3 regions of the Staphylococcus saprophyticus subsp. saprophyticus ATCC 15305 genome follow, and region 3 is predicted to be linked to each of the others. Evidence: predicted binding sites of a transcription regulator. Region 3 holds the regulator's gene; each other region holds the start of a gene.
What was found. The regulator NrdR, encoded in region 3, represses ribonucleotide reductase genes. The targets are predictions, from matches to a motif close to AACACNATATATNGTGTT.
Positions count from the first base shown of each region.

Region 1: the regulator NrdR is predicted to act here: its motif matches at 6,439-6,456, upstream of nrdI (class Ib ribonucleoside-diphosphate reductase assembly flavoprotein NrdI).
Region 2: the regulator NrdR is predicted to act here: its motif matches at 9,331-9,348, upstream of nrdD (anaerobic ribonucleoside-triphosphate reductase).

Region 1 covers NC_007350.1:2,046,039-2,057,614, forward strand. Annotated here, with positions in the region: gene SSP_RS09935 (iron ABC transporter ATP-binding protein) at 1-278, opposite strand, end outside; gene SSP_RS09940 (iron chelate uptake ABC transporter family permease subunit) at 275-1,234, opposite strand; gene SSP_RS09945 (ABC transporter permease) at 1,224-2,192, opposite strand; gene nrdF (class 1b ribonucleoside-diphosphate reductase subunit beta) at 2,606-3,574, opposite strand; gene nrdE (class 1b ribonucleoside-diphosphate reductase subunit alpha) at 3,698-5,803, opposite strand; gene nrdI (class Ib ribonucleoside-diphosphate reductase assembly flavoprotein NrdI) at 5,766-6,164, opposite strand; gene SSP_RS09965 (DMT family transporter) at 6,891-7,778, shown strand; gene queF (preQ(1) synthase) at 7,792-8,292, shown strand; gene SSP_RS09975 (peptide MFS transporter) at 8,475-9,989, shown strand; gene SSP_RS09980 (peptide MFS transporter) at 10,360-11,576, shown strand, end outside.
Region 2 covers NC_007350.1:163,103-174,678, reverse strand. Annotated here, with positions in the region: gene SSP_RS00750 (oxidoreductase) at 1-573, shown strand, start outside; gene SSP_RS00745 (DUF2871 domain-containing protein) at 832-1,254, shown strand; gene SSP_RS00740 (sulfite exporter TauE/SafE family protein) at 1,396-2,046, opposite strand; gene SSP_RS00735 (DUF418 domain-containing protein) at 2,470-3,273, opposite strand; gene SSP_RS00725 (helix-turn-helix domain-containing protein) at 3,715-4,200, opposite strand; gene SSP_RS12925 (FCD domain-containing protein) at 4,242-4,403, shown strand; gene SSP_RS00720 (VOC family protein) at 4,615-5,541, shown strand; gene SSP_RS00715 (choloylglycine hydrolase family protein) at 5,828-6,823, opposite strand; gene nrdG (anaerobic ribonucleoside-triphosphate reductase activating protein) at 6,905-7,441, opposite strand; gene nrdD (anaerobic ribonucleoside-triphosphate reductase) at 7,438-9,288, opposite strand; gene SSP_RS00700 (antibiotic biosynthesis monooxygenase family protein) at 9,489-9,806, shown strand; gene SSP_RS00695 (AEC family transporter) at 9,928-10,851, opposite strand.
Region 3 covers NC_007350.1:1,120,387-1,131,962, reverse strand. Annotated here, with positions in the region: gene SSP_RS05545 (amino acid permease) at 1-524, opposite strand, end outside; lysine riboswitch at 736-908, opposite strand; gene thrS (threonine--tRNA ligase) at 968-2,905, opposite strand; gene dnaI (primosomal protein DnaI) at 3,257-4,180, opposite strand; gene SSP_RS05530 (replication initiation and membrane attachment family protein) at 4,177-5,550, opposite strand; gene nrdR (transcriptional regulator NrdR) at 5,550-6,020, opposite strand; gene gap (type I glyceraldehyde-3-phosphate dehydrogenase) at 6,290-7,315, opposite strand; gene coaE (dephospho-CoA kinase) at 7,588-8,208, opposite strand; gene mutM (bifunctional DNA-formamidopyrimidine glycosylase/DNA-(apurinic or apyrimidinic site) lyase) at 8,213-9,097, opposite strand; gene polA (DNA polymerase I) at 9,113-11,576, opposite strand, start outside.

The sequences.
Region 1 (11,576 bases), 930 kb from region 3:
TCAACCGTTATATTCAATTCTGTATGATTAGATTGTTTTAAAATTGATAGTTTTTTAGCCAAGTCATTACTTTTATAATCTGTAATCGCTTTGCCTTCTATATCGATGGTACCTTCTTCAAAGTCAATTAATCGTGTAATAGCAGACAATAGCGTACTTTTACCTGCACCGTTAGGCCCTATCATCGATGTAAGTCGTCCCTTGCGTATCTCTACATCAATATCTTGCAAAATCACTTTATCTTGTATCGTTTTATTAAGCCCTTGTACTCGTATCAATTCGCATGTCTCCTTTTAATTAATAAATAAATGAAGTAACTGCCACCTACTAAATCAATGATGATACTAACTTGCGTTGTTGCTTCAAAGAAATTCTCTACAATTGCTTGCGCTAAAAACAAACTTATCCAACTTATACAAATGGTTGCCGGTAAAATATATTTGTGTTGATACGTTTTCATTAATTCATGAGCCAAGTTTACTGTCAGTAACCCTAAAAATGTAATTGGTCCAACTAATGCCGTTGAAATAGACACCAAAATTGCAACTAGAATTAATAAAATACGTGTTAATGTCTGATAAGAAATCCCTAAATTGATAGCTTGATCTCGACCTAGTAGCAACACGTCTAAATAAGGTATTGCGTATACAGTAATCATAATTAAAATGATAAGTATCACACCACATAAAGTGACCAATTTCGTATTTGACGCATCAAAATTAGCAAACATTGCACTTTGTACAGCTAAAAAATCTTCTGGATTGATAATTAATTCTAAAAAGCCTGTGATACTTCTAAAGAATGTGCCTAAAATAATACCAACAAGTAATATTAAATAGACTGAAACATTTCCGATTCTAAAAATGCCTTGAAATAATAATAATGAAAAACCAATCATAACTATGAGTGATATAAGGAAGCTAATGTATAGATTTGTAACAAATACGGATTGTACTCCGAATACAAAAACAATCAATACTTTTACAAACATATATACAGCGTCCAACCCCATAATAGATGGTGTTAAAAGTCTGTTCGTGGTAATCGCTTGGAAAATAACGACAGACGCAGCAATGGCACCACCTACTAAAATCATGAGGATCAATTTACGCAAACGACTTGTAAATTGATATTGGAATATTTCGAAATCAATACCTATAATGAGATACAATCCCGCGATAACCACAGTAATTGCTATTAACGTAAATAATTTAGACTTAGCACTAATTTGCATAATTATGTCGTCCTTTCATTAACAAGATTATGAAAATAACAGTGCCAAAGACCCCAATCGTTAAACCGATATTAATTTCATATGGATATACAATGATTCTGCCAAAAATATCAGAAAACATTACAAATATAGAACCTAGCATCGCTGTATGCGGCAATGCATTTTTCAGATGGTCTCCCCTAAAAATTGAGACAATATTAGGAACAATAAGCCCTAAGAATGGTAACGTGCCTACAGTTACAACAACCAGTGCTGTAATCGTAGCCGTGATAAACAATCCTATATTAATTATTTTTTCATAATTGACTCCTAAGTTATTACTAAAATCTTTCCCCATACCAGCAATAGTAAAATGATTGGCGAATATATATGTAAGTATTAATAAAGGAATGCTTAAGTATAAAATCTCATATCTACCGCTTGTAATAATGGCGAAGTTACCATTTAACCAGTTTCCTATACTTTGTACTGTATTGGTTCTCAACGCGATAAATGTTGCAAAACTTGATACGATACCACCTAACATGATGCCTAATAGTGGTATGAAAATGACGTCTGTAAAACGAATATATTGTACTAATTTAACGAAAAGGAAAGTACCTGCAATACTTAAAACTACTGCAAAAATTAACTTTATAATGATATTCTCCTGTGGAAAGAAAATCATTGATAATAAAATACCTAGTTTCGCCCATTCCATCGTTCCAGCAGTAGTAGGACTGACAAATTTATTCTGCATCATTTGTTGCATAATTAAACCAGCTAGCGCTAATGTACTACCCGATATGATGATACTAACCGTTCTCGGAATTCTACTTGAAACAATAATATTCATCTGTGATTCTGTAAGATGGAAAATGTCTGTAATTGATACCTTGCTTACGCCTATAAATAAAGAAAGGATTGTAAGTACCAGTAATATAATAGCTAAGACAATACCATTTAATAAAAATTTCATAAATGACCTACCTCTAACCCTTCCACTATAAAATGCGATGCTCAAACTACATTGGTTATGATAATCATTATCAATACCTATAATAAAATTTTACCATTTTTAATGGTAAATTCAATAGCCTTGAGCAATTTAAACAAAAGTATTTAAATACAATCTATATATGTATAGCGTTATATTTAATATCACACCTTGAAAAACACACTTTCTTATTTTAATTGTTCATTTTTATGTAATTTTACTCTAATGGACTTTATATAATGTATATCTCTATTTAAATATCATGCCTGTTTATTTTATCCATAAGTAAAAAAGCCGAGACATAATGTCTCGGCTTTTTACTTATTATATACGGTTGACTAATACTTGCTTAAAATTGTACTTTCATCATGACATTTTTATAATTAATAGTGCTTCTACTCGTCAAAAACGAAGTCTTCATCTTTTAATGCTTCTACATTTAACGCTAATGTATAACCATCACCTTTAACTGAAAAGAAGTCATGGTTTTTAGTCGTTGTATCTAAAGCATTTTCAATAATTGGATTGAATTCACGTTCTTCAAAGTACGGATCAAATCCTAAATTAGATAATGCTTTGTTACCATTGTATCTCACATAGTTTAATACATCTTCAGCTAAACCAATATCATCATAAAGTGAATGCGTATAAGCTACCTCATTTTTATATAAATCATCTAATAATTTATACATTTCTTGATCTGCTTGCAGCTTTTCACTTTCTGAAAGTTCATTACGTAAACTTTGAGCATCCATACCAGTAAATACACCATGAATAGATTCATCTAATAAGATTTTACGAATGATTTCTCCAGAAGTCGTCATTTTACCTTGCCCAGCAAGATAAAGCGGATAATAGAAACCTGAATAGAATAAAAATGTTTCTAAGAACACACTTGATACTCGTGCGATATATTGATCATAAATTGAAGCCTCTTTACCCCATAATTTATGATAATTATTGATAATTTTATCTGATTTGTATTTTAAATGTGGTTCTTCAATAACCCATTTATCTAATAAATAGTTTGTTTCACTGGAAGGTAGTAACGTTGTAAAGATATGTGAATAACTTTTAGCATGGATTTGTTCCATCATTGCCATAAATGAATAAACGGCTTTTTTTCTTAAATCCGTAGTATGTAACATAATCAATGGCATGCCATCGTCAGCTTGATGTGTATCTAATCCTGTTAAACCAGCTAATGCTTTTTTAAAAGCCTCTTTTTCAGGATCTGTTAATGTTTTCCAGCTTGCAATATCTTTAGATACTTTAAATTCAGTTTCTACCCACATCTGTGAAATATTTTGTCGCCAAAACATATTCGTCATGTCTTCTTGCGTATTCCAATTGACTGCTTTCATTTAGTTATTGTCCCCTATCCAGTAAATATTTTTAATTAAGCAGTGATATGCAGCCTAATCTAACCATTGGATAAGGCTGCCTCATAACACCGCTGTTCACTTTGCACGTTTACATTTCATTTATTAAATTGAACAACTTGTACACTCTTCTACACTTAATAATTTATTACGTGTATAGTATAAAGATTTTAGACCTTTATGATGCGCATATACATATAATCTTGATAATTCACGCGTAGAAATTTCAGAATTAACATAAAGAATTGTAGAGATGCCCTGGTCAATATGTGTTTGAATCGTTGAGATTAAATCAATTAATTTCATTTGATCCGTATTAAATGCTGACTTGTAATACCACATTGTTTCTGGTGATAGGAATGGCATTGGATAGAATGTTTCCGCATTACCATACGTACGACGTTCGATTTGATCAACGATTGGCATTACAGAACTCGTAGCATTTTGGACATATGAAATACTTTGTGTCGGTGCAATCGCTAAGCGATATGCATGGAAAAGACCGTTTGTTTCCACTTGCTCTTGCAGTGCTTTCCAATCTTCTGGTGTCGGAATTTCTAAACCATCAAATAATTTGCGTACTTTTTCATATTTAGGTTCAAATGTTTGTGAAGTGTAAAATTCAAAATACTTACCATTAGCATAGTCTGATTGTTCAAAATCTTTGTATACTTCTTGTCTTTCTTTAGCGATTTCCATAGAACGTTCTATAGAATAATAATTCAACATCATAAAGAAGATATTGGCAAAGTCTTTAGCTTCTTCTGATTCATAACCAATTTTATTTTTAGCTAGATAACCGTGTAAATTCATTACACCTAAACCTACAGAATGTAACTCTCTATTGGCTTTCCTAACGCCTGGCGCATTTTGAATATCTGCTTCATCACTCACTACTGTCAATGCATCCATACCTGTATGAACTGAATCTTTAAACTTACCTGATTCCATAACATTAACGATGTTTAAAGAACCTAGATTACATGAAATGTCACGTTTAATTTCATCTTCTGTACCGTAATCGTTAATGATAGACGTTTCTTGTAATTGGAAAATTTCAGTACATAAATTACTCATTTTAATTTGGCCAATGTCTGAGTTAGCATGTACCTTATTTGCATTATCTTTGAACATTAAATAAGGATAACCAGATTGCAATTGTGTTTGTGCAATCGTATTTAACATTTCACGTGCATCTTTTTTCTTTTTATCAATATTAGGATTTGCAACAAGTTCATCATAGTATTCATCTAAATTAATGTCATCTAACGTTAAACCGTATTCTTTATAAATGGTATGCGGTGCAAACATATGGAAATCTTTTCCTTCTTTTGCTAAATCAAAGAATTTAGATGGCACAATTAAACCAGTTGAAATCGTTGATAAACGTAAATCTTCATCGGCGTTCACTTTTTTCGTATCTAAAAACTCTTCCACATCATAATGGAAAATATTTAAATAAACAGCACCTGCACCAGGTCTTTGACCTAATTGATCTGCATAACTAAAGCCACCTTCAAGAGATTTTGCAACAGGTAGCACGCCTTTCGCTACACCTTTAATTCCTTTGATTGCTTCTCCACGCGCACGTAGTTTAGAAAGATTAATGGCTACACCGCCGCCAATTTTACTTAATTGCTTTGCAGTCGAATCAATAAAATTAATAGAGTTTAAACTATCATCCGCTTCTAGCAAGAAACAAGATACTAATTCTCCACGACGTGCACGGCCAGCATTTAAGAATGTTGGTGTCGCTGGTTGATATCGTTGTTCCACCATTGCTGAAATAAATTGTTTGGCAGTCGCTTTATGGCCATTAGCTAAATAAAGTGCAACAATCGCTACGTGTTGCTTATAATCTTCTAGATATTGACTTTTACCGTTTGTTTTAAGTGCGTAATCTTTAAAGAATTTACTTGCTGACATGTAACTTGCAAATTCAAACGGAATACTTTTAGCATAATCTGTAATTTCTTGTAGATCAGCTTCTGAATATTTTGCAAACAAATCAAAATAAAAGTCATTATCAACGAGATAGCGCAAACGCTCAATTTCAGTGTCGAAATAAATTGTTTTATCCTGAATTTCTTCTAAATAAACTTCAAGCGCCTCTTGATCTTTTTCTAAATTAAAAAAGCCATTATCTTTACGTTTTGTTACTTCGTTATTTAACTCAATATGATTGTATTTCTTCTCGTCCATAATCTTCATTGAACTGTCCCACCTTATCTTTAAATTCGCTAATATCATTTTGTGTACCTTGAACTTCAAATTTCATTAGTAAAGGAACTTGATATTTTTCCGAGATAGATCGTCCAGCTTTCGCAAAGTTTTGTCCCCAATTGCGGTTTCCACTAGCTGCAACGCCTCTTAGTAAATCATGATTTATATCTAAAAATGACTGAACTGGTTGTGGTACTTCTCCAAAACCTATCGTTCCAGTGACCAAGATGAATGGTTCTTCAATCTTCTCAGTACAATTATTTTGAGTAATTTCCATAGTGTTAGTAATTTCTGCTTTTTTAATAAATCTACGTACATTACCAGAGAATGAAAAATAAACAACCTTCATTGGATCACCTTCTTTCTAATACTAGTATGTTATTAAGTTCACTTTGACGTTATTAAATAGTACTTTCATCGTATTTATATTTTAAATGTATTATAAGTAACCGTAGCGCACATATTGGGTAACCACAATATATAGTGATTTCTTTTAACTATATGTGATTATGTAAAAACTCAATAATTAAGCATTAATGCTTGATTTGTCATGATTAAACGTCCAAAATAGTGTGATTTTACTTAAAATTTGATTTATTATAAATAAATTGACTACGTCCCAAAACACAATATATTGTGTTTTTTCTTGGTCACAAATACTATATTATGTGTTTCATTATACATAACTCAGAAAGTTATTTAAAGGGCTTTGTTTTTGACAAAAGTTTGAATTCGAAACAGAAATGGCACCAATTCAACGTTAACTCGTACTTTTCTATTTATAAAAAATTTTTTTCGGAATTTAAAGCTATTTTAGTTGCTTTTTTCTAAAACCTTGTAACTATTGATATAGCGTCACTCAGCTTATCATCTAATACTAAATTGCTCACAATTGAAATTATCTAAGCAATAAAATACTTTGAAATATGTCTTGAATTTCATTGAATCAATACAGAACATTTGTTCGTGTTTTCATGTTACCTCATTTCCCTTTTACTTTCAAGCATATATACATAATCTATATAATTATGCTAATATGAATACGTTAAAAATTAAAATAATCGAGGCGATACATATGAATCCTAAAGTTAAAGGGATCATTGCTATCCTAGTTTCAGCAATTGGCTTTAGCTTTATGTCTGTTTTCTTCAGATTAGCTGGTGATTTGCCGGTGTTTCAAAAGTCACTCGCTCGAAATTTAGTAGCTATGTTTATCCCTTTATATTTCATTTATAAATATAAGCAACCCCTGTTTGGTAAACTTAGCAGTCAGCCACTTTTAATTTCACGTTCGACTTTAGGTCTAATCGGTGTTTTATTAAATATCTATGCCATAGACCATATGATATTAAGTGACGCTGATACGCTAATGAAACTCAATCCTTTTTGGACTATTTTGCTGAGTTTGATATTTCTAAATGAAAAAGTTCGTAACTATCAAATTATAGCGATGGTCATTGCAATATTCGGTATGTTATTCGTGGTTAAACCAGAATTCTCATCCTCTATGATTCCTGCTATTGGCGGTTTATTCTCTGGTATTTTTGCTGCAAGTGCATATACGTGTGTACGTGCATTGAGCACTCGCGAAGCACCCTATACAATTGTATTTTATTTTTCATTCTTTTCTATTGTAGTATTGATTCCATTTACGATTTTCACATTCGAACCAATGAGTATGATGCAGGTCATTTATTTAATTGGAGCTGGGCTCGCAGCAGCTGCTGGTCAAATTGGTATTACACTAGCCTATAGTTACGCTCCAGCTAAAGACATTTCGATATTCACTTATGCATCGATTATATTTACTGCATTCTTCGGTTTTATATTATTCGGAGAATCACCAGATTTCTATGCAATCTTGGGTTATGTCATTATCATAGCTTCAAGCTACTACATGTTTGAAAAAGCAAGACGCCAACCGCTATCAATTCAAAAAGAAGAACAAAAACCAAAAACATAAGGAGTGCTTTACCATGACAGAAGGACGTAATAAAGAAGAATTAGAAGATATTACATTACTCGGTAATCAAAATAACAAATACGATTTTGATTATAGACCTGACGTTTTAGAGTCGTTTGATAATAAGCATCAGGGACGCGATTATTTTGTTAAATTCAATTGCCCTGAGTTCACATCACTCTGCCCTATTACTGGTCAACCAGATTTCGCTACAATTTATATTTCTTATATTCCAAATATCAAAATGGTTGAATCAAAATCTTTAAAACTTTATTTATTTAGTTTTAGAAATCACGGTGATTTCCACGAAGACTGCATGAACATCATAATGAATGATTTAATCGAACTCATGGACCCTCATTATATTGAAGTTTGGGGCAAGTTCACACCACGTGGTGGCATCTCAATTGATCCATATACCAATTATGGCCGTCCAGATTCTAAATATGAAAAAATGGCAGAACATCGTTTAATGAATCATGATCTTTATCCTGAAAAAATAGATAATCGTTAAGATTTCTTCATTATAATAACTACCCACAAGATCTTAAAGTATCTTGCAGGTAGTTTATTTTTATATTATTTCATTTTTTATTAAATTGATTCCAAACTTAATTTTGCGCTATTGATATATACACTTGTTATTTTTGTAAAAACATTATAAAATAAATCCAACCATTTAGGGGGAGGGAAATTATGAAAAAAATTAATTATACACACGAAGAAATTATGGAAAGTACTCCAAGAACCGGTTTCTTCGGCCATCCAAAAGGACTAAGTACATTATTCTTCACTGAATTTTGGGAGAGGTTCAGTTACTATGGGATGAAAGCGATACTCATATACTATCTTTACTATAGTGTTGCTGAGGGTGGTTTCGGTCTAAGTCAAGCAGTTGCAATGCAAATTGTTGCTATCTACGGTACATTAATCTACATGTCAGGTGTCATCGGTGGTTGGATTGCCGACAGGATTACCGGCACCCAGAATGCCGTCTTTTATGGTGGCTTCTTGATTATGATAGGTCATATCTTACTTTCACTACCAAATAACTTAACGTTAGTCATGGTAGCACTCGCAGTCATTATTGCTGGTACCGGTTTATTAAAACCAAATATCTCAACGACCGTTGGTGAATTATATGATCGTAACGATGTCCGTCGTGATGCTGCATTCACATTATTTTACATGGGTATTAACTTAGGTAGTTTGACTGCACCGTTATTAACGGGTTACTTACAAACTAGAATTAGTTTCCATGCTGGCTTCTTAGCTGCTGCAATTGGCATGTTCTGTGGTTTAGTCGTTTACGCAATTAAACGTAAGAAAAACTTAGGATTAGCTGGTCGTAATGTTCCTAATCCACTAACTAAGCCTGAACTTAAAAAATTCGGTTTGATATCTGGTGGTATCATTCTATTATTCTTAATTTACTTACTTATCCTGCAATTAAATAATGCTTTAACTTTAGAAAATTTCAGTTTCTTAATTACTATTTTAGGTATCGTATTACCGATTTACATCTTTATTAATATGATTGCGAGTAAAGATGTAACGAAAGATGAACGTTCACGTGTTTACAGTTACATACCTTTATATATCACATCTGTTGCCTTTTGGATGATTCAAGAACAAGGCTCAACGATTTTAGCAACATTCGCAGATAAAAAGACACAATTAGAAATGTCAGTGCTTACAAATGGTTTAATTGACTTTTCAATACCATCAGCTTGGGCACAGTCACTCAACCCAATCTTTATCGTGGTACTTGCACCAATATTTGCAACACTTTGGATGAAATTAGGTAAACACAATCCACCTACCGTTTATAAATTTGCTATCGGTGTAATCGTTGCTGGTTTGTCTTACTTAGTTATGATTATTCCTTTAGCTACAGGCGTTGAATTAATAAATCCATTATGGCTTGTACTCAGTTTCTTATTAATTACAATTGGTGAACTTTGTATATCACCTGTTGGTTTGTCTACAACGACTAAATTAGCACCTGTGACATTTACAGCACGTATGATGAGTTTGTGGATGTTAAGTAATGCTACTGCACAAGGACTTAACGCACAACTTGTTGTTGTCTATACAAAAATAAATCAAAGTGACTATTTTATGTATTCAGGTTTATTTGCAGTCGTTATCGGTATACTTCTATTAATCATTTCACCTAAAGTAAAACGTGCCATGAAAGGCGTATACTAATCGTTCATATTACTATTTAAAATCAACTTATGATTTTAAATGAATTAATATTGCTCATCCAAGCTTATAAAGCTGGGTGAGCAGTTTTTTTATTTCCTAATAGTTTTTTTATTATAAGGACATTGAGTACAAACATACCCCTCTTCACATTCATTACTGATGCAAAGCAAGCTATATATTATTCATTTTATAATTACATCTAATTATCATCATTTAAATGAGGAAATTAAATGGTATAAAATTGATTGCATAAAATAACAGAATATTCTCAATATTCTTATTTTGAGAATATTATTGCAATTTAATTTAATAAAGCGTAAAATTTTTTTTATATATTTTTATTGGGAGTAAGAAAGGACGGGAATGTTTTATGCAAGACAAATACATAGCGCAAGACTCAGCAGTAGAATCAATTCCTCAAAAAGGATTTTTTGGACATCCTAAAGGACTAGGGGTGCTATTCTTTGTAGAATTTTGGGAAAGATTTAGCTACTATGGTATGCGCGCTTTACTTATCTTTTATATGTATTTCGCTATAAAAGATGGCGGACTAGGTATGGATAAAGGTACCGCACAGTCAGTTATGGCTGTTTACGGTGCACTAATATATATGACATCGGTACTTGGTGGTTGGATTTCGGATAGAATTACGGGTACACGTGCTGCTACTTTCTATGGTGGTGTACTCATTATTATCGGGCATATTTTCTTAAGTTTACCATTAGATATTGTCGGATTATTTATCTCAATGTTCTTCATTATCGTTGGATCTGGTTTAATGAAACCAAGTATTTCTAATATCGTTGGTCGATTATACCCAGAAAATGATACACGTATTGATGCAGGCTTTGTTATTTTCTATATGTCTGTCAATCTAGGTGGACTTATTTCACCATTGATTCTAAATCAGTTCGTAAATACTGGTAATTTCCATGCTGGTTTCTTAATTGCAGCTGTAGGTATGGCGCTTGGTTTAGCTTGGTACATGATATTTAACAAGAAAAATATCGGTAATGTAGGTACAAAACCAACGAATCCATTAAACCAAAGCGAAAAGAAAAAATATGCATTGATATTTATCGTGGCTATTTTAATTATTGCTGCAGTGCTTGTTATTACAGCATTAACTGGTACATTATCATTTAATATCGTTAGTACAACTGTATTGATACTTGGTGTAGCATTACCAATTATCTATTTCACAATTATGATTCGTAGTAAAGATGTTACTGATGATGAACGCTCACGTGTTATTTCATTTATACCACTTTTCCTTTTAGGTGTTGTATTCTGGTCTATTCAAGAACAAGGTGCCAACGTACTTAACCTATTTGCCTTTGAAAGTAGTGATATGAAATTAAACCTCTTTGGTTGGAAGACAGATTTCGGTCCAGCACTATTCCAATCCATTAACCCATTATTCATCGTGTTATTAGCACCTGTTATCTCACTGATATGGGCAAAAATGGCACGACGTCAACCAAGTTTAGCAACTAAATTTGTACTCGGTGCGTCACTAGCTGGTGCTTCTTACATTATGATTGGTTTAATTGGTCACACATCTGGTAATAATTTAAGTGTTAACTG
Region 2 (11,576 bases), 960 kb from region 3:
CAAAATGGACACGGCCAATTACACAAATTTGATCATCCTTATGTATATCAAGCTGTCGTATATATTAGTGGCCAAAAAACAGGGAATACCATCACACATTATCGTGATCACAAATTAATATTAGACCAAAATGCACATACGCAAGCATTGCATCAATGTATATCCAATTCTTCTCTTAATATTGAACTTACCACTGATATCGATAACGCTATTTGGTACAAGTTACTCGTAAACTTAGCAATTAATAGTGTTACAGCCTTAACTCGTTCTACTGCATCAGTATTAGAAGTACCAGGGATAAAAAAACTCTGTGAACAATTACTCTTAGAAGGCATTAACATCGCCAAAGCTGAACACGTACACTTTGAACCAAACATTGTAAATACAATACTTAATATTTATGATGGCTACCCTGCTGAAATGGGCACAAGCATGTACTATGATATAGTTGATGGCAGATCCTTAGAAATTGATGGTATTCAAGGCTATCTATTCTATAAAGCAAGAAAACATCATTTAAATACACCTATTTTAGACACGATATACCACCTACTCCTTGCGCAACAAAAATAAATAATAGCACTTTTAATATTCAACTTTAATTAACATGAGCGAGACGGAACAAACCATTTGAAATGATTGTCCCGTCTCGCTTTTGTTTCTTTAATAGGTACTCAGTCCTTAATACAAAGAACTCTGTAATGTATATAAGCAAAATGACATGATATTAGATAAATATGACCTTTGTTATGTCTTTTTTCTAAATTGTTCATATTGTGTTCATAAATTAACTTTATATTGTAATTATTAACAAATTGGAGGTACACATTTATGAAAAAATTAATGTACAGTTCTGCTTTTTATACTTTATTAGGTTTACTCAGTGGGCTATTTTACCGCGAAATGTCAAAAGCAGAAAACTTTAGCGGATACTCACAATTGAACATCACACATACGCATTTATTAGTATTAGGCACCATCATGTTCTTAATATTTATGATTATCGAATTTCAATTAAAGTTAACCTCAAACAGACAATTATTTAACTATTTCTTTTATATTTTCCATTTAGGTGTATTAATTACGGTTACGATGCAATTTATAAATGGCATCGCGGCTATGAAAGATTTTAATGTAAGTCCTGCTATCGCTGGCATTGCTGGGTTGGGTCATATTATGATTACGCTTGCTTTTATATTATTCTTTGTTTTATTAAATAAAAGAATCAATGCGTATACTGGTAAAAACGTATAATAATATATAATAAACCCTGCTTTCGCTATGATGTGAAAGCAGGGTTTTTAATGAGCAAAAATAAGTAACAATCCTAAAAATGCGATAAATAAATATAGCCATTTATCAAAATGATAATCTAATGTGTGGCGTTTGCAATATTTACCAATTAACACTGAAATAAGTAAAAACGGACATGCTAAGAAAAATAAAGGGTAATGTAGCACTTGTCCAAATATCACCTGTACCCTGTCCGATAACAACTAAAATGGCTGTTATTAAAAAATGAACTTGTATGGTGCTGCTTAATGTTTTTACAGATAAGCCAGTTAAAGTACTATATATCACTACTGGCACACCATGTGAATTATAAAGACTGCCTAGCACACCAGAAATGATACCTGTTAGACCAGCCCATGCCTTTGATTTTAATATCATTTTGGCTTTATTTTTGAAATAAACCTTTCTCAAAAATGCATAAGTTCCATATGAAAATAAAAATAAACCAAGTAACCATTGAACCACACTTGTATTTACAAAATTTAAAATCCATATACCTAATGGAACCCCTAAAAAACTACCTATTAATAGTGCAGCTAATAACCTATATTCAATATTTTTAAAATCTAAAAAAATATTGAAACTCGCTACTAAAATGCCTGCTAAACCGATAACCGAAACTGAAGTATGTATATCTAAACCAATAAGTGTTAGCAACGGCATACTAACTAACGCTTCTCCAAATCCAAAGTATGTTCTTACTAAACCGCCTAAAAATATTGCAAATAGAATTAATACGCTAATTATATCCATATAAATCTCCCAATCATTAGCAAATACCAAGTATTAAAAACATTTTTAAATATGATTCTATTTCAATATAAAATAGAACATTGTTTATTAGAACATTCACTGATTCATTAAATATATGCTTAACAGGGAGTGAGGCAGAAATCAAATTGTTTAATTGAGATGTCGTAGCCCTATCTATGCAATCAAGGCAAGGATGACTGGGAGGGAAAAGTTTTCCTGAGCTGAAGCTCATGCATAAGTTTCCTAGAATTTTATGCAAAATACATAAGCTCTGGCTTATGCATATGAACTACTCATTTTCATAAATAGAAAAAGGAGTGCTTTAAAGCAGTGAGACTTTTCATTTTCAATTCAGAGTTATCTACTACCTAAATCAAAAAGCGTCTAAGACATCTATTTTTGTCCCAGACGCTTAATTGGTTGTCACTTTATCATTTTAATCTTTTTCATATAGGTTGCCATTTTCCAAATGTATTCTAAAGGACCTAACTTAAAATATTTTAACCAATAGGTGCTAATCAATAATTGAAAAACATAAACACATACACATATCCATAGAGTGTCCACGTGCGTCCAGTGCTTCCCACTGAATATTGAAATCGCTAAATAAATTAACAATGTTTGTCCAATATAGTTTGTTAATGCCATGCTTCCATAATACTTTAATGGAGATAAAACTTTTCTAGCCCAAGAAATATTTAATAATAAAATAAGACACGATGCATAAAATATACTCATAAACGGTGAGAAAATCGTAATCAAGTGATGATAGTGATCTACATTTTCAGCATAATGATTAATACTTACTTCCGATTTTTGTCGTAATAACTTAAAGTTCGGTACTACATACGCCTTCTCTAATAAGTACCAACCAATCGTTGAAATAATACCTGAAATCAAAGCAACGACTGACCATATTTTATATCTATTAAATTTAAAAATCATCCCAAATTGCGCACTAGCTAACCCTAAAATAAAATAAGGTAATGGTGTCAAAATTTTAGCATCAAGATATAAGACCATAATCAGTAATAGGATGCCAATAACTAGATTAATAAATTTATTAAGGTTAAAAAATGGTATCAACAATAATCCAAAAATTGAGTATACTACTAATGCTTCTCCTGGTTGAAGTTGCATATGAATCAATCCAAATATAGCTAGGATCAGAATACGGCGCAGATATATAAAATATTTATTTCCAGGTTTCTCTTCTGCTCTTTGCATAAAAATATAAAAACCAATACCAAATAAATATGAAAAATAGAAAAAAACTTACTTTCTATAAAAAAATCTAAAAATTTCTTATATGTTATATCTTGTGACGACTCAGGTATACCGATATTCGCAATGACTACAATATTTACGAGCATAATACCTATCAAAGCGAATCCTCTCAAAAAATCTAATGTTTCAATTCTTGTGTTTATTTTATTCAAATTCATACTCCTTTTTTCTCTAATTTAATAAATAGGCTTACTGCACTGTGCCTTATTTTAGCATTGTGATCTCACTCACCTCCTGCTTTTCACATGAAAAAAGGATGACAAATTTGTTATATAAAAAAACAGAAACATAAAATCTTTTATCGTTAGATTTCATGTTTCTGCTCCCCATATATATTATTTTCTACCGTACCATTATATCTAGCACTATATGCTTACTTTGTTATTTGTAATCAATCACCATAGAAATGAGTGTCATGTCTTCACCATGATTGGTGTAACTATGTGTGATATCGGACTTAAACCTCAAGGCATCTCCTTTACCTAAATCAATGACTTCGTTCTCTAAATGCATTTCTAATTGTCCATCTACAATAATAATTGATTCTTCCGAACCGGATAAGTGTGGTTCTGAGTCTAACGTCGCACCTGGATCTAATTCTACATAGAAAAACTCAAAAGATTTACTTTTTTCAAATGGAAAATAAGGGTACACACGATATTTCCCGTCATCTTCAGTTACCGGTACAACATCCTCTTTATTAACCTGCACATAATCTGACTCCGCTTCACTCATCAAACTACTAAAAGACAGTTTTAACCCGTTACTGATTTTCCAAACTGTATTAATAGAGGGAATGGTATTCCCCTTTTCAATCTCATTCAATGAAGATGTACTGACACCAGTAAGTTTTGATAGTTTTTCCAAACTGATTTTATTTTTCTTTCTATTATTTATTTAGTCAAACCGTGATAAATAAGCGTAGACCAGGACTTATTGAAGAACATCGAGAAATTGTTACTGCGCTTTTTAACAGAGATATTGATTTAGCAGTATCCTTATTAGAATCACATTTAAAAAATGATTTGGAATTCAGTCTATATTATTTAGACTTCAAAAATAATAAATAATATAAAAAAGTACGCGTCTCTATTTCTTCGAGATTCGTACTTTTTTATCATTCCACTGTCTTTTTCTTTAAATGTAATAAATTTGCAGCTTCACATGAATCCATTTATATTATTACTATTAGTATATTTTTATACTTATTAAGTTTATTTTTGTTCTAAAAGGAAATGATTATAGCAATTATGATATAAATTGCTTTTGGAGGTCTCTTTTATGAATATTATCGGACATCATCATATTTCAATGTATACAAAAGGTGCACAAATCAATAAAAATTTTTACACACAGACATTAGGCCTACGCCTAGTTGAAAAATCTGTAAATCAAGATAATCCAACGATGTACCATTTATTTTATGGAGATGAAATCGGTACACCAGGCACATTGCTTAGCTTTTTCGAAATTCCAAATTTAGGTAAAAACCGTCCAGGTACGAACAGTATACATCGCGTATCACTACTCGTTCCCGATGAATCTGCATTGACTTATTTTGAACGTCGTTTAAATGAACAGCATATCACAACAACACAAATGACTTATTTAAATCATCATGCGCTGTTATTCAAAGATATGGATGGTTTAGAAATATTATTACTTGCAAATAACCATCGCAACACACCTAACGCTTGGAGAAAAAATCCTTATACAGATATTCCAGAAGCATATCAAATTTTAGGTATGGGGCCAGTGGAACTGCGCTTACGCGACATTCAACCAACACTTCATTTTTTAAAAAATGACTTACGTTATTCGTTAAGAGAAAATGTAGATGAAACTGTATTGACATTAGATTCTGATGGGCTCTATACGGATTTTGTCTTAGTTGAAGAACAAGGTTCACGTGCTCGACCTGGACAAGGTTATGTGCATCATATTGCAGTCAATACGCCAAATGATTCAGATTTGTACGCTGTGTTAGATACAATCAATCATAACCCGGGAAATCATAGTGGCATCATTGATCGCTACTTTTTCAAATCCCTTTACTATCGCCATAATAGCATTATGTTTGAATTTGCAACGGCAGCACCTGGTTTTACAGTAGATACAGCGATTAAAGATTTAGGTAAAAAACTGAACCTCCCCGATTTTATGGAAAATCAAAGAACAGAAATTGAAGAGAAATTACATGATTTATAAAGAAGGCTGAAAATAACAATCTTAAAAATAAATGCATTAGGTGTTTTGATTTAGATAACATATTTCAAATATATTTAATGCACTTACGTTACACCCTATTTAAATTGTTGTTCAATTTTTTCATCTAAAACTTGAATGATTGCATTCCAAAATCTGACTATTTAATCCCACATCTACCTATTACTTTCAAAAATAAAACGGTGCCAAGAATCCTAAATAGAAATAGGTTCTCGGCACCGCTTCTGTCTATCATGAAATTTAATTCACGAGACCATTTTATTCATATTTATGAAGATGTATGATTCAATTTATTTGTTACAAATGCTTGGACTGATTCAAATATTGTCATGTCTTCTTTTAAAATCAAATCTTCTGTTAATTGTAATTCGGTAATTTGATTTGTGTCATACCACTTGAGGTACATTGTGCGAGTTGTTAAATTAAATACCGTTTGATATAACGTATAATGCATATCGCCGTTTTCATCTAAGACAGCGCCTTTAGGTATACTCACACTATCTAATAATTTAAAAGCATCCATCACATCGTATTCTGGATCTTCACTTCCAATTAAATAATTTTTCAAATAAGCTGTTTTAATGAATCGTTCCGGTGACGTATAACCACCAGGCAATCCATAAGTACCACCTTCATTGCCTAAAGAGCCTAATGATTGGCCCATGACATTTTTAGCTTCGGGTTTATGCGGTGTGACAGCTGTATAATTTCTTAAATTCTCATAATGCCAATTTAAATCTGGATTATTTGTCAAAACACCGATTGGATTCTCGTTAATTACAATTTTCCCATCCTGGAAAGTAAGTTCAACTGAACGACCTGTATCATCTGTAATATGATAATGTAATGGTGGGACTTCAGCAATATCATTAAGCACGTGTGCGACAACATTTACTTGCTTACCATTTTCAATCAAGTCATCAATATTTTTATTATAGCCAAGCACCCATGTAATCACTTCATTTTGAGCGATATTCATATATCCTTCACGCACTTCTGTCGCATATGAAGCATAGCCTCTAAAATACTGTATCGATACACCTACACCGTGCTCATTTAACCCATCACCAAATAAGAATCCTTCCATGTCACTTCCTGCACCAATGAAGCCATATTGTGTTTTACCTTTATATTCGACACGCGATTCCCAATAGAAATGACGTGGTTGTACTGCAGGTTGACCCTCTAAGTGATAAACAAAGTCCATTGTTCGACCAAGTATCGCCTGCTTACTTTTTGATAAAAATGAAAATCCTGTACACATACATTATCTACTCCTTTACATTATGATGACTTATATTTTGAGGATTCATAAATGCCTTTGAGCAAATCATGTATATTATAATTAACTTTTGATATACTCACACACCCTGCGCTTTTGCAATGATGCTTGAACATCGATCACGCGTTGATTCATTGAGCCTTTATACGGTAAATTAGGTCTATATAAATGATTAATAAATGGACCATCTACTAAGACGTCAATGAGCTCAAGCAATGTCTTTCTTTCTGCTGAATCTCGCTCTAAATATTCAAATAAAAAACCAGTCCATACCCATAATGATTTGGTATTTCCAAAACGTTTTCTAAAAGTTTGAGCACACTTCAAAGTGATATCTACATTACAAAAAGGTTCGCCACCAAGGATACTGAGTCCTGAAATATAATTTGGCGCACAGTATTCCATAATTTCTTCTAATGTGTCTTCATGAAATGGCTCACCGTATTTAAAATTTTGAGCCACTTTATTATAACAATTTTCACAGGCAAATGGGCAACCTGAAACATATAAACTGCAACGCACACCTTCACCATCTACAAAGCTTTGTGCTTCTATTTTAGCGATATGGCCTTGCCCATGTCTTATTTTTAAAATATTCATACTGATGCATCTTTCAAATGTTTAACGCGCGCGCACATTTCTTTATGGCGACCTTCTATAGTAGGCCGTTGAACAGGATTGCCTAAATAGCCACACGTACGTTTAACCACATCTACCGACTTAGGATCATCATTGCCACATTGCGGACACTGATAGCCTTTTGCAGTTGTTTTAAAATCTCCGACAAATCCACATTTTCTGCAATGGTCAATTGGGATATTTGTGCCTAAATAACTTACTTTATCGTAAGCATAATCCCAAACCGCTTCTAATGCCTTTAAATTATGATTTAATTTCGGGTACTCGCAATAATGGATATAACCACCACTCGCATATTCTGGATAATCTTTTTCAAAATCAATTTTCTCAAAAGGCGTCACATCTTTTCTAACATCATAATGGAATGAATTTTGATAATAACCTTTATCTGTGATATCAGCTATTTCTCCAAATTGTTCACGATCTAGTCGACAAAAACGATCCGTTAAGGATTCACTTGGTGTGCTATAGATACTAAACCAAATATCGTATTGCTCTGTCCATTTTAACTGATATGCTTTCATCGATTTTAATATATCTAATGTAAATGCTTTTGCTTTAGATAAACGTTCCCAATGAGGCCCATAAAATACCGTTGCCGCTTCATATAACCCAATATATCCTATAGACAAAGTTGCACGTTGCCCTTTAAATAATGTCATAATGTCATCTGTTTCTTTTAATCTGTGTTTAAATGCCCCGTTTTGATATAAAATCGGTGCATTCTCTGGCGTAGCTTGTGCAATACGTTCAATTCGATAAACCAGTGCATCGTGCATTATGGCCATACGCTGATGAAATATTTTCCAAAAAGCTTCCATGTCACCTTTTGATTCCAGAGCAATCCTTGGTACATTCAGTGTTACCACACCTAGATTACAGCGGCCATTATTCTCATAATGACCATCTTTATCTTTCCATGCAGGTAAGAATGATCGGCAACCCATAGGTGCTTTAAAATCTCCTAATAGTTCCACTGTTTTATCATAGTTTAATATATCTGGATACATGCGTTTAGTTGAACATTCTAAAGCGAGCTGTTTAATGTCATAATTGGGATCTGACTCATTTAAATTAACACCTCTTTTAATTGAAAAAACTAATTTAGGAAAAATTGCAGTAATACGGTCTTTACCTAACCCTTTAATTCTAGTAGATAATATCGCTTCTTGAATCTTGCGGCTATATCGATCAGTTCCTAATCCAAAGCCGAGTGTAACAAAAGGTGTCTGCCCATTCGAAGTGTATAGCGTATTGATTTCATACTCGAGACTCTCAATGGCATCCCCAATGTCTTGCGTTACTCGCTCATCTACATATGTATCAATGACTGACTCATGTACAAATTTTTCTGCAATTTGTCGATGTTTCATTTCATTAAATTTTGCGTATTTACTCAACAATTCATCAACGCGATCTATTGTACAGCCGCCGTATTGACTACTAGACACATTAGCAATAATTTGTACTAATTGTGCTGATGCAGTCTGTATAGATTTCGGTGACGTTACGGTCGCATTACCTATTTGAAAGCCATGTGACAACATACTTTCTGCATCAATTAAACAACAATTCGTGAGTGGTTGGAATGGATGATAGTCTAAATCATGAAAATGAATGTCTCCTGCTTCATGGGCTTGAGCGACATGCTTAGGTAATAAATAATCCAAAGCATACGACTTAGACACTACACCTGCTGTTAAATCTCTCATAGTCGAAAATGTAGCACTATCCTTATTAGCATTTTCATTAACTACAGTTGGATCTTTCGTAATGAGATGCTTTAAATTTTTTTCAAGTTTGTTCATATTAACCCTCATTTCTATATATAGTATATACATTAATTATAAAACACTATATATTGTGTTTCAAATCTGAAGATAGACATTAACAAATTCGTCAAAAGTTTATTAACACTTCGTGAATTTTATTTTGAAATTTTCATTAGAGCGAAAAATTTATTAGTGCTAAAATAATATATGTATTTAATTTATAAGGAGGGATTGTAATGTTTGTAGCAGAAGTTGCTTTTTCGACTAACAAGGAACATGAACAACAACTATATAATAAAGTAAAGAAAACACAATCCGAGTTGCATAATGTGGCTGGTTTAAAATCATCAGAAGTGTGGACAAAATCTAAATCAGATGATGTTGAATATGTTGTTGTAAGTAAATGGGATGAGAAAAAAGATTTTCAAAATTGGGTTGCTAGACCTTCTCATGTTGAAGAGCATAAAGCAATGCATAAAAAATCTAAAAATGGTGAAGCTGACAAGCCACCTTTTCAAAAGACATTACGTCAATATACAGTAGTAGAATTTTAAATACTTGAATCATATAATAAAATCAAAGGTGAACATAAGTGACTTAAAATCATAATTTAATCACTTATATTCACCTTTTTTTAATTTCATGAGCAAGCACATCACGATATAGCTGCTCCTATTAAAATAATATTTTAGACATGTATATCACGATGACAACTGTAATGGCACTTAATAAAGTAGATAAAAAGACAAGTTCTGCTGCTAATTCAGGATGATTGTCATATTCTTGTGCGATAACTGAACTATTTACAGACGTTGGCATTGCTGATGCGATGAATAATGTTTGAGCTATGATGCCCTCTATCCCCATGATTTTGATAATAACAAGGGCAATCAAGGGCCCTATAATCAATCTTATAAAAACATACGCATAGGATTTGGACCACTTCAAACTAAATTTGATATTAGATATTTGAGCACCTAGCATTAATAACGCAATCGCAATCATAGCATCGGCAACATAATTCGCTGGTGTCCAAATAAATTCAGGAATAGGTATATGATTGTAATTTAATATAATTGCTAGTAATAATGCATATAACACAGGCATTTTAAAATAACCTAAAAGTGCCTTTAACTTTCCTATATGTAAAGATTGAATCGCAAATACACCATAAGAAAACGTGAATATGTTTTGCAAAGATAACACAATAACTTGAACAGACATTGCTAATGGATCGCCTTTGAAAACCAAATCATTTACTGGGACACCGTAGTTACCCGAATTAAAGAACATCAGACTGTTTGTAAGCGTTGTTGTCTCCCCTTTATCCGTTTTACGGAACATAGACAATAACTTACCAATAAGAAATAGTACAAACATATAGATTACGAAGAAAATGATAATGTAAAACAATAAACTTAACGCAAAATGCGTCTTGTAAAATTTCACAAAAATAAATCCAGGCACAAAGACATAGATATTAAGTTTGGCCAATGTATTTAAATCTAATGTAAATTTCTTTTGCAGTATGTATCCTAAAAATATCATGATAAAAATAGGTAAAAGTACAGTCTGTAGTATATATAACATTTCACTCATAAGCATCCCCCTTTGTTGCGCTTTAGTTATTTATGATTGAAGTTGCATTTTATAACTTTACTATTTAACCTATATTACTATTAATCATATCAGAATATTAATCGTTTGACTTTAACCATTAATTTAAAATCATTTTGTTTCACGTTAAACATTTTATGCATCTCAATAACATCATCCTTATGCCATATCTTAATTTTTTATACTGCTATAATTTTTCAGTTCACAAGAAAAAAGACCGAAACATCTTTATATGTCTCGGCCTAATTACCCTTAAAATCCTACTACGCTATAAAACGACTTTTCCATTCCTACAGACTAATCATCCTTGTTGCGTAGGCACTATGAAATCTTTCTTTGGAAATTCGATTTTTACTTATATGTGTTCTTACGTTATATACACAAAAAGCTGCATAAGCTTTTCACTCTGATAACAATTATTTATCTTTCTTTTTATTACGATTTCTTTTTCTTTCTTCCAATATGGACATAGTAATAAAACCAACCACCAAAACAGGCAATAGCATGCCTAATGCCATCATCATCTTTCTCACCCCATTTTAATATTTAACTACTTTTAATCTCATTTTATTAAAATATATCACAATTTTTCTAAGTTTATATACATAATTGCTTTAAATATTGGTTTGCAATCTATGTATTATAAAATAGACTAGGCTACATTTAGTAACCCAGTCTATTTAGATATACAGATTAACAAAGTATCA
Region 3 (11,576 bases):
AGACCAATTGCAATGAAAATAATTACAGTAACTACTTTAATTAACGCGAACCAATATTCACTTTCGCCATAAACTCGTACAGATAATGCATTAAGTCCAAAAATAATAATTAAAAAGAGACAACTCCAACTCCAAGCCGGAATACCAGATAACGGCGTCCAATATTGAATAACTTGCGCAGCTATTGTAACATCGGCAGCAACAGTAATTACCCAGTTAAACCAGTAGTTCCATCCCAATGCAAATCCTAATGAAGGATCTACAAAGCGTGTAGCATATGTACTAAACGATCCAGATACAGGTAAATACGTCGCCATCTCTCCTAATGAAGTCATAAGAAAGAAGACCATTGCTCCAATGATTGCATATGCTAAAAGCGCACCAAGTGCACCAGCATCGTGGATCGCACCACCGGAAGTCATGAATAGTCCTGTTCCAATACAACCCCCAATAGCAATCATGGAAATATGACGGTCTTTCAACCCTCTTTTAATCCCAGTGTTTTGATTTTCTTGATTTGCCATAGAAGCTCCCTTTCTTTAAATTTAGAGGCTAACTTTCTATATGATTAATCCAATACGTTTATAGTAAAACATTGTCATCTGTATTCAGTATATCCATTACACATGACTTCATATTTTCGTTCTATCCCGTTAATGTATTTTCAATAATCATTAAACCAAAACAAAATGGTTGCATACCCATTAGATATGCAACCATTTTAATAATAGCATTTATATAGGTAGCACATCACATATGTGACAGTCCAGTTTCTTTCGATAACTGTCCCAACCTGTATTGTAAATGGTCAATACAGGTTTCGGCATTTTCACCTTTCATGCATTCAACATATGCCCCATCTGGCTTCTGAATCATTACTCTTTAAAAACGCAACCTCTAACTCAAATTTAATTTTTTTATTACTCACTAAACTGTAATATACATGATTTTAACAATAGTTTCAAGACTATCTTTGTTTTTTCAATCTGATTTCATCAACTAAGTTCCAAATGAATTCATCTTTTTCAAGCGTTTCTTGATCTTGGGAACCATATTTTCTAACATTTACTTCTTTGTTTTCAACTTCTTTGTCACCAACGACTAGTTGATATGGGATTTTTTGCATTTGTGCTTCTCTAATTTTATAACCCATCTTTTCATTACGATCATCAATCTCTACACGTACACCTTGAGATTTTAGTTCATCTTGAATAAGTCTTGCATAATCATAATGTAAGTCAACATTAACTGGAATAATTTCTACTTGTTTTGGTGCTAACCAAGTTGGAAAGGCACCTTTAGTTTCTTCCGTTAAGAACGCTACGAAACGTTCCATAGTTGATACAACACCACGGTGAATAACTACGGGTCTATGCTGTTCGCCGTCATTACCTATATAAGTCAATTCAAATTTTTGTGGTAATAAGAAATCAAGTTGCGCTGTAGATAAAGTTTCTTCTTTTCCCATCGCTGTTTGAACTTGTACATCTAGTTTAGGACCGTAGAATGCCGCTTCACCGATGGCTTCTTCATAGTCTAATCCTAGTTCATCAACCGCTTCTTTTAACATACTTTCAGCTTTAATCCACATCTCATCGTCATCAAAGTATTTCTCTTTATCTTCTGGATCTCTATAACTTAAACGGAAGCTATAATTCTCAAAATTAAAGTCATTATAAACATCTATAATTAAATTAACTACGCGTTTAAACTCTTCTTTGATTTGATCTGGACGAACAAAAATATGCGCATCATTTAAAGTCATACCACGAACACGTTGCAATCCTGAAACCGCACCACTTGCTTCATAACGGTGCATTGTACCAAGTTCAGCAATTCTAATTGGTAGTTCACGATATGAATGCGGTTTATTAGCATAAATCATCATATGATGTGGACAGTTCATCGGTCTTAATACCATTTCTTCATATTCATCTAATTTCATTGTCGGGAACATATCTTCTTGATAATGATCCCAGTGTCCAGATGTTTTATATAAATCAACGTTTGCCATTACTGGTGTATAAACGTGATCGTAACCCATACTCACTTCTTTATCTACGATATAACGTTCAATTTCACGACGGATTGTTGCACCATTAGGCAACCATAGTGGTAAACCTGCGCCTACTAACGGATTATTAGAAAAGAGTTCTAACTCTTTACCAATTTTACGATGGTCACGTTCTTTTCTTTCTTCAAGCATTTGCAAATGGGCTTTTAAATCTTTTTTATCAAAGAAAGCTGTACCATAGATACGTTGCAACATTTTATTATTGCTATCGCCACGCCAATAAGCACCCGCAGTTGATAACAATTTGAATTCTTTAATTTTTGAAGTTGATGGTACATGGACCCCACGACATAAATCAGTAAATTCTCCTTGTGTATACAATGTCACATTTTCATCTTCTGGAATCGCATCAATTAATTCTTGTTTATACGGATCATCTGAGAAAAAAGCTTTTGCTTCATTACGTGACACAACTTTGCGCTCAATTGGATAATTTTCGTTCGCAATTTGTTTCATTGTTTTTTCAATTTTTTCAAAATCATCCGATGAGATACTTTCTTCCATATCAAAGTCATAGTAGAAACCACCTTCAATAACAGGTCCAACACCAAAATGAACCTCACCATACAAACGTTTTAATGCTTGCGCCATTAAATGTGCTGTAGAATGACGTAAAACTTCCAACGCTTCATCTGAACCAGGTGTCACGATTTCAATATCTCCATCACTTTCAATAGGTCTAGTTAAATCAATTAATTGTCCATTCAACTTGCCTGCCACAGCTTTTTTTCTTAATCCTGGGCTGATGGATTGTGCGATATCTTCAGTTGTTGTTCCTTTGTCAAATTCCTTTGTATTACCGTCTGGAAATTTAATTTTAATTTGATCCATGTCACATTCCTCCTATTTTTTTCAAGCTCTTAAATCTTTACGAATCACCCTATGTTACTACTCAAAAACACAAAAAGACCTCATCCCAAAAAAGGGACGAGGTCTTCGTGGTACCACCCTAAATTAAAGTTATTCAACAAAAATATTGCATAATAACTTTACTCTACATAAGATAACGGTCTTGAGCCGGATGTTTATTACAACATCATTGACGAAGTAGTAATCAATAAATATACCTACCAATTCTCAACAAACATTGGTTCTCTGTGAGGTATCCATTTATTCATCTTGTCTCCGTATTATTTCGTAAGATTTAGATTTAATTATATTATACAACATTTATTTCAAATTTCAATCATTCCGGTAATTTTTTCCTTCTAGATAATACGGTATAGAAAGTGTTTTAATTCGCTCCATAATTCTGGCAGCTTTTGTCTTTTCAGTGCCGTCTCTCGTAACTGAAAGATGATATTCTAATTCTTCGAAACTTAAATTTGAACTGAAGAAAGTTGGCAGTTCTTGAACCATTCTATAATGTAAGAGCGGGCCAATGACTTCGTCTCTTGCCCATGTTGTAATTTCTTCAGCACCAATATCATCCAACATGAGTATATTCGCTTCTCTGACTCTTTGAAGTTTAGACTCAAAACTACCGTCTTTAAATCCGCCTTTTAACGAACGAATAAACTCTGGTAAATAAACGATGGTCGATGATATTTTTTCAGTTTTCAATTGATTCGCTATAGCACCTAATATAAAAGATTTCCCCGTTCCAAATGGCCCGTGTAGATATAAACCTTTCACTTGCGATTCGTGATTTGTAATTTTGTCGCAGATTTGGTTTGCAGCCATAGCAACATCTAATCTATCTCTTCTGTCCATATAAATATCTTCCAACTTAGCATCTAGTGTGTCGCGTTGCATGTGATGGGATGTAATCAAATGTGCATTAAACTTTTCTTCATCATGTTTGATTTTGCAAGGACAAGGTAAATAGCGAATCTTTATATGATTATTTTCAATGTACAATTCAGGTATGTGTCCTTTAACAAAATTGGGACAATCTTTATAAGCATGACCATCATAATGCTTTTCTTGGTCTTTATATTCTTGCAAAATATTTAAATCTTCATCAATCATTGCATTGGTCAATTCGGACTTATGTGTCTCTAAAAATTGTTTGACGTCTGGATCTTTGACGACATCTTTTTTGATTTTTTCGATGCGTTTTGATAAATCATTTGATTCACCCATAATATGGTTGAAAGATTTCATTTATTGTCCTCCTTCCATCTATTTTTTAATTGATTAAGAAATTGTTCTCTATCTTTTTTTAATTTCTCATCATCTTCATCTTTGGATGGTTCATTCGATTGCTTATTATCGCGTTCTTCTAACCATTTTGGTGTCATTTCTCTGGAAGCTAATTGTTTCTGTTTATAATTACGTTTATTAGATTGGTTTTCTTTCTTAGGCTGATTTACTTTCACGGCGTATTGATATGCTTGTTCTGCTGTTTTAATGCCTTTTTTCTTCCAATTAGATGCAATCTCAAATATATAGGATTTAGGCAGCTTCATATCTTCTTTTAACATTACAAACTGCAATAGAATATTAATAACGCCAAATGATAAATGTTCACGTTCAATCAGTTCTTCAATCATATATTTTTGTTGGGTAGTTGGTTCAGACTCTGACCATGATGCAAGCATATCAATAGGACTTGTTTCCTCCAATTGTTTAAGCCAACTATCATTTTCACTTTCAGTTTCCACTGGTTGATTCTCTAGTTTAGTTTCACTATCCGCTTCTGTTTTAACATTTAGTGTAGGCAATTGTTGTTCATGCTCCATTAAATAATACGTTCTTGCATGTTTACGCAATTCTTCAAATGACAATTCTTGTGCACTTGTGATGGATTTTAATATGATGCGTTTCATTGCTTCAGGTGTCAATCCATATAATGTAGCAATTTGTGTGATTAATATTTTAGCATCTTTATCAATTATTTTTGCACTTATAAAATGGCTTTGTAATAAATCGTAAAGTGTCTCAAAATCAAACTGAACTTGACTTAAGTTTAAACCAGTATATGCTGTTTCTTTTTTTTCTATACCATCATTTTCCACCGTTTTATTTGGCACTTTAAATACATCAGTGAACGTACGAGTCACATCTTGATATTGACTATAATCAATACGCTGATCACTCTCGAAATGCCGTTTGAGTTGTTGATAACGTTGTTTACTTACCTCACTATATAAATAAACAGATAACATAGGGTCGTTAAAAAATTGTTTCGCAGAAGGTGGTTGAATCAAATCATAAATAAACGATGAATGTTGTGCACTGTGATTAACATATGATTTAACAAGGCCTGTACCTTCTAACAAATCCATTTCTTTTCTGAATTCCAACAAATTTATTTTTAATTCACTCATTATAATATAGTGAGTTAAAACAGTATCAGAACCAACTTCCGCAAATTGATTCAAGTAATGATATAAACCAATCGCATTCATACCAATCATGGGCGTAAACAATCTATTTAATATTTCTAAATGGTTATTATTTAAATTAAAATCACGAACAACATTGAAATTATCATGTGGTCTCAAACCATAATCGTAGGATTGTAACCCCATTAAGAATCACTCCGTTTATTTTCAGCTAAAATACCTTGCATAGATTGTAGTAACTGGTCTACATCCTTAAATTCCTTGTATACAGATGCAAATCTTACATACGATACTTGATCTACATGCATCAATAAATTCATAACATGTTCACCAATTTCTCTTGATGAAATTTCAGCACGACCCTCATCACGTAATTTCCATTCGACATTATTTGTAATGTCTTCTAATTGCTCATATCGTACTGGTCTTTTCTCACATGAACGAACTAAACCATTTAATATTTTTTCTCGTAAAAATTGCTCACGTGTACCGTCTTTTTTAACTACGATGAGTGGTCTTTTTTCTATATGTTCAAAAGTAGTGAACCTTGTTTCACACTCTTCACATTCTCTTCTACGTCGAATCGCATTAACTTCATCTGCATGTCTAGAGTCCACAACACGAGAATGAGTCGAATTACATTTCGGGCATTTCATCGAATTATCACCCTCTCTTTTTGATTACCTTACATTATACTATAAATATGCAAGTCACAAAAGATTCGCTATTACACTATATCTATATCGTATAGCATAATTCAAAAGAAACGCCGTATAATTAAGATTTATTAACTTTAAAGCTAATATTAACGAAGAAATAATAATAAAATTAAAAACGCCTCGTAATATAGTTTATAAATTAACAACTATGTTACGAAACGTTTTAGATAATTATTTTTAAAATTTGTAATCGCTATTTTTGAAAATTAATTTGCTACAGCTGCAACATCGTTTTTAAGTAATTGTCCAATTTGTGTGGCAACATCAACTACTCTATTAGAATAGCCCCATTCATTGTCATACCATGCTATCACTTTAACTTTATTATCTCCCATTACCATTGTACTTTGTGTATCGATAATGGCCGAATGTGGATTCGTGTTAAAGTCCATTGAAACGAGTGGTGCATCTTCGGTAGAAATGACACCTTGTAAATCATTCGCTTCAAAAGCTTCGTTCACTTGTGTTGCTGTTACATTTTCATTTAAATCGACCACTAAATCAACGAGTGATACATTTTTTGTAGGTACGCGTAAAGCCATTCCATGTAATTTCCCTTCTAATTCTGGCAATACTTCTTTCAATGCTTTAGCAGCACCAGTTGAAGTTGGAATAATACTTTCATTACATGAACGTGCACGTCTTAAATCTTTATGTGGATTATCAATATTATTTTGGTCATTGGTAATGGCATGTACAGTTGTCATCAAGCCATTTTGGATACCAAATTGATCATTTAATACCTTTGCAACCGGACCGATACAGTTTGTAGTACATGAAGCGTTGCTAAAAATATCATATTTCTCAATATCTAATTGGTCATTATTAACGCCTTTGACAATCATTTGTACATCTCCACCCTTAGATGGACCTGTTAACAATACTTTTTTAGCACCAGCTTTAATATGTGCTATCGCTTTATCTCCGTGGTTAAATTTACCTGTTGCTTCTATTGCAACATCTATATCTAATTGCTTCCATGGTAAATTTTCAGGATTTCTATCAGAAACTAATTGAATTTCGTGATCATCAACTTTAATTCCCGATTCTATTGGCTCTACTTTAAAATCATAAACGCCATGTGTTGTATCATAATTTATTAGATGTGCAATTGTTTCCGGTGGGTAACTCGCATTTATCGCCACTACATTTAAATCTTTATTTTTTAGTGCGATTCTCAACACCATTCTACCTATTCTACCCATTCCGTTAATTGCTATATTTGTCGTCATTCGAAGCACCCCTCGTCTTAGTGTTATACTTTATGGAAATAGTATAACATAAATATTTATTCAGGAAAGCGTTTTCTATAATAAATTTAAAAACTTTAGCATTAAGGCTTTTATGTTTTCTAATATTAATCAGTAAGATTTTCGTATATATCCTATTCTCACTTATGTATTTCCTTAAATATTAATAATAAAAATACTTAAGTTATTAGAACGTCTCTTATATAAAAACCACCCAATTATCAAAGATAATTGGGTGGTTGTAATCACTTTTATTAAAGTACATCTTCAGAATGACTCTCTATATAGCCTTCTTCTAATAATAAATTTTCTAAATTTTGTTTTAGTTCTAATTTTGTATCACGATTATCTATTTCATGGTCTGCCATTCTACGTTTTTTATCTATAGAAATTTGACTATAAACACGTGCTTTCGCTTCTTCCATTGAAATATTATTTCGTTCCATCAATCTATCGATTTGTATACTTTCTGAAGTATATACTAACCAGACTTCATCGACAGTATCTTGTAAATTATTCTCAAATAATAATGGAATATCCATAATGACATGATAACCTTCGCTTAAGTATTGTGCTTTTTCTTTTTCCATAATTTCTCGCACAATAGGATGTACGATTTCATTTAATTCTAATCTCTTTTCAGGTTGATTAAATACTACTTCGCCTACATAAGCTCTATTCATTTCACCATTTTCATCAATAGCTTGCTCACCAAACGATTCTTTCACACGTTCTAGGCCTTTTGTACCTTTTTCTACTGCTTGACGTGATGCAATATCTGCATCTACGATTTTAAAACCATGTGCACTTAATAGTTCTGATACCGTAGATTTACCTGATGCGATACCACCAGTTAGTCCTATAACTTTCGGCATATTCTCACTCTTCCTTTATTTTTTGACAAGTTGGACAAAAATGACTATTTCTCGTTGCAATTACTTGTGTTGCAATGTCATCGCCACAAACTTTACAAACTTTTTGTTTATATACGTTTAGGTGTTGCTGCATTGTACCTGTACTACCATCAGCATGACGGTAATCTGAAATGCTTGTTCCACCATATTTTATACCCGCTTCCAGTACTTCTCGAACATAATAGAATAACATTTCTCGTTCCTGATGATTTAAATCTTTTGGTAATCTAGCTGGATGAATACCTGATCTAAATAATGCCTCGCAAGCATATATATTTCCACATCCTGATATGACACGGTGGTCTAGAATCATTTGTTTAATTGGTTTATTTTGATATAACTTTTTATCAAACCAAGCCAAATAATGTGCCATAGCTTCTTTTTCAAAAGGTTCTGGGGCAATTTCTAAAAATGATGGGTAAGCTTCAAATGAAGCAACGTTTCTAATTTCACCAAAGCGTCTAATATCTGAATACACAAGTAATTTGTCATTATCTAATTTAAATATGACATGCCAGTGTTTGCGATAATTTGGCACACTAATATCTTCAAGCTTATCTACGACAAAAAATCCACCAGCCATACCTAAATGACTTATTAGAATTCGCTTATCTCCATCTTTTTCTAAATAGAAGACAATATACTTACTTCTTCGCTCAATATCAACAATCGTATAAAGCCTAGTGAATCGTTTAAAAGTATCAAGCTCCATACCTTTAACAATGGTTTCTCTATGATTCGCTTTTCCTTCTTGTACTTTATCAGAAAAGAGAATAGATTCTATTTTTTGCCCTTTTACAAATGGCTTAATGCCTCTTGTTACATGTTCTACTTCAGGTAATTCAGGCACTTGTTCACCTACTTTCTATTTTGCGTCATACCATGTCTTACCATGACTTGTTTCAACTTTGAGTGGTACGTCTAATGCCAATGCATTATCCATTATTTCTTCTATAAATTCACTAAAAGCCTCTACTTCATCTTTAGGTAATTCAAAAATTAATTCATCGTGTACTTGTAATAATAATTGCGCATGAAAATCAGTATGTTTAACTTCATTTACAAAATTAACCATTGCCAATTTGATAATATCTGCGGCACTGCCTTGTATCGGTGTATTCATAGCCGTTCTTTCCGCAAAACCACGTAAATTAAAGTTTCTACTAGTGATGTCCGGAATATAACGACGGCGATGTAATAGTGTCTCAACATAACCTTGCGCTTTACAATCTTTAACAATATCTTCCATATATTGTTTCACACCAGGGAAACTATCGAGATAATCATCAATAAACTGCTTTGCTTGTTTACGTGTAATACCTAAACTTTGACTTAACCCATAGTCGCTTATGCCATATACGATACCGAAATTTACTGCTTTCGCTTGTCTACGCATTAGACTATCAACTTCATCTGGCTGTACATTAAATACTTTCATAGCAGTTGCTGTATGAATATCTTCATCATTGATGAATGCTTGTTTCATGCTCTCATCTTGAGTAATATGTGCAAGTACACGTAATTCAATTTGCGAATAGTCAGCTGAGAAGATGACATTGTTATCGTCACTAGATTTAAATGCCTTTCTAATTCTTCGACCTTCTTCTAAGCGAATTGGAATATTTTGCAAGTTAGGATCTACAGATGACAATCTACCCGTTTGTGCAAGTGTTTGATTAAAACGCGTATGAATGCGATTATCTTCACTAATCACTTTTTGCAGTCCTTCTACATAAGTAGATTGTAGTTTTGATAATGTTCTGTACTCTAAAATATAGTCGATAATAGGATGTTGTCCTTGTAGTTGCTCCAGTACATCTACGGCCGTAGAATAACCTGTTTTAGTTTTTTTAATAACAGGTAATTCTAATGTTTCAAATAGTACCACGCCTAATTGTTTTGGTGAGTTAATATTAAATGATTCGCCAGCCGCGTTATAAATATTATTAATTAGTACATCAAGTTTCGCTTGAATTTCTTTTTCCATTTCTTGCAAATCGGTTGCTACTGTGTAAATGCCAGTTTCTTCCATTTCACTTAAAATACGTGCTAACGGTAATTCTAAATCATCTAATAAGTTAGTTTGATTATATTCTTCTAACTGCGCTTCCATTTTTGGTTTAGTTTTGTTAATTGCTTCGATAATCGTTCCAACGTGATGATCTAAAATTTCATCCTCAGGTACATGTCTTTTTTTACCTTTACCAAAAACTTCTATACTTTCTTTCACATAATGTTGATCAAAATACGAAACCACAGAATTCACATCATCAATTGTGCGAGATGGATCGATAATATAACTCGCGAGCATAACATCAAAAACGATATGTTTAATAGCTATGTCTAAGCGATGTGCAACAATATATGATTTTTTAGCATCATAGACGATTTTTTCTGTCTTATCATTTTCTAACCAAGCTATCAATTCCGGATAGTCATGAACCTTATCCGCATCAATGACAACATGATTTGATCCATCATATAAAGCAAATTTCAAAATATCATCTTTCAAATAATTCGATCCATCTAATTCAAAATGAATAGTGGCTTCTGATAATTCATTAAAATCTACATTACTAAAATCCGATGTAATTTCAAGTTCTAATTCTTCAGCAGAAGTATGCGTGCCCTCTACATCGACTTGATCTAAAAGCTGCTTAAATTCAAGTTTTTTAAAGATATCAATTTTTGCTGTTGAATCAGGACTTTCAGGTAACTTCGTATCTGCTAAAGTGACTTCTATAGGGCTATCGCAGTTGATTGTAGCAAGTTCTTTACTCATTAAAGCATCAGATTTACTATTTTCTAGTTTTTCTTTTAATTTTTTACCAGACACTTCTTCAATATGATTATAAACATTTTCAACAGTAGAAAATTTCTTCAATAACTTGATTGCTGTTTTTTCACCAACCCCAGCCACGCCAGGAATATTATCTGATGCATCGCCCATCAATCCTTTCATATCAATGATTTGATTTGGGACTAAGCCATCATATTTTTCAGCAATAAATTCAGGCGTATAATGATCAACATCTGTTACGCCTTTTTTTGTGTAATAGATTGTTACATCATCTGTAGCTAACTGCGTCAAATCTCGATCACCTGTAACAATTATTGTTTCAAATTTTTCTGCATTTGCCTGTTTACTTAATGTTCCTATAATATCGTCAGCTTCATAATTGTCTAATTCGTATCGTTTAATTTGATACGCATCTAACAATTGTCTGACATATGGAAATTGTTCACTTAGTTCCGGTGGTGTTTTTTGACGTCCACCTTTATATTCACTATATTGTTCATGTCTAAATGTTGTTTTTCCTGCATCAAAT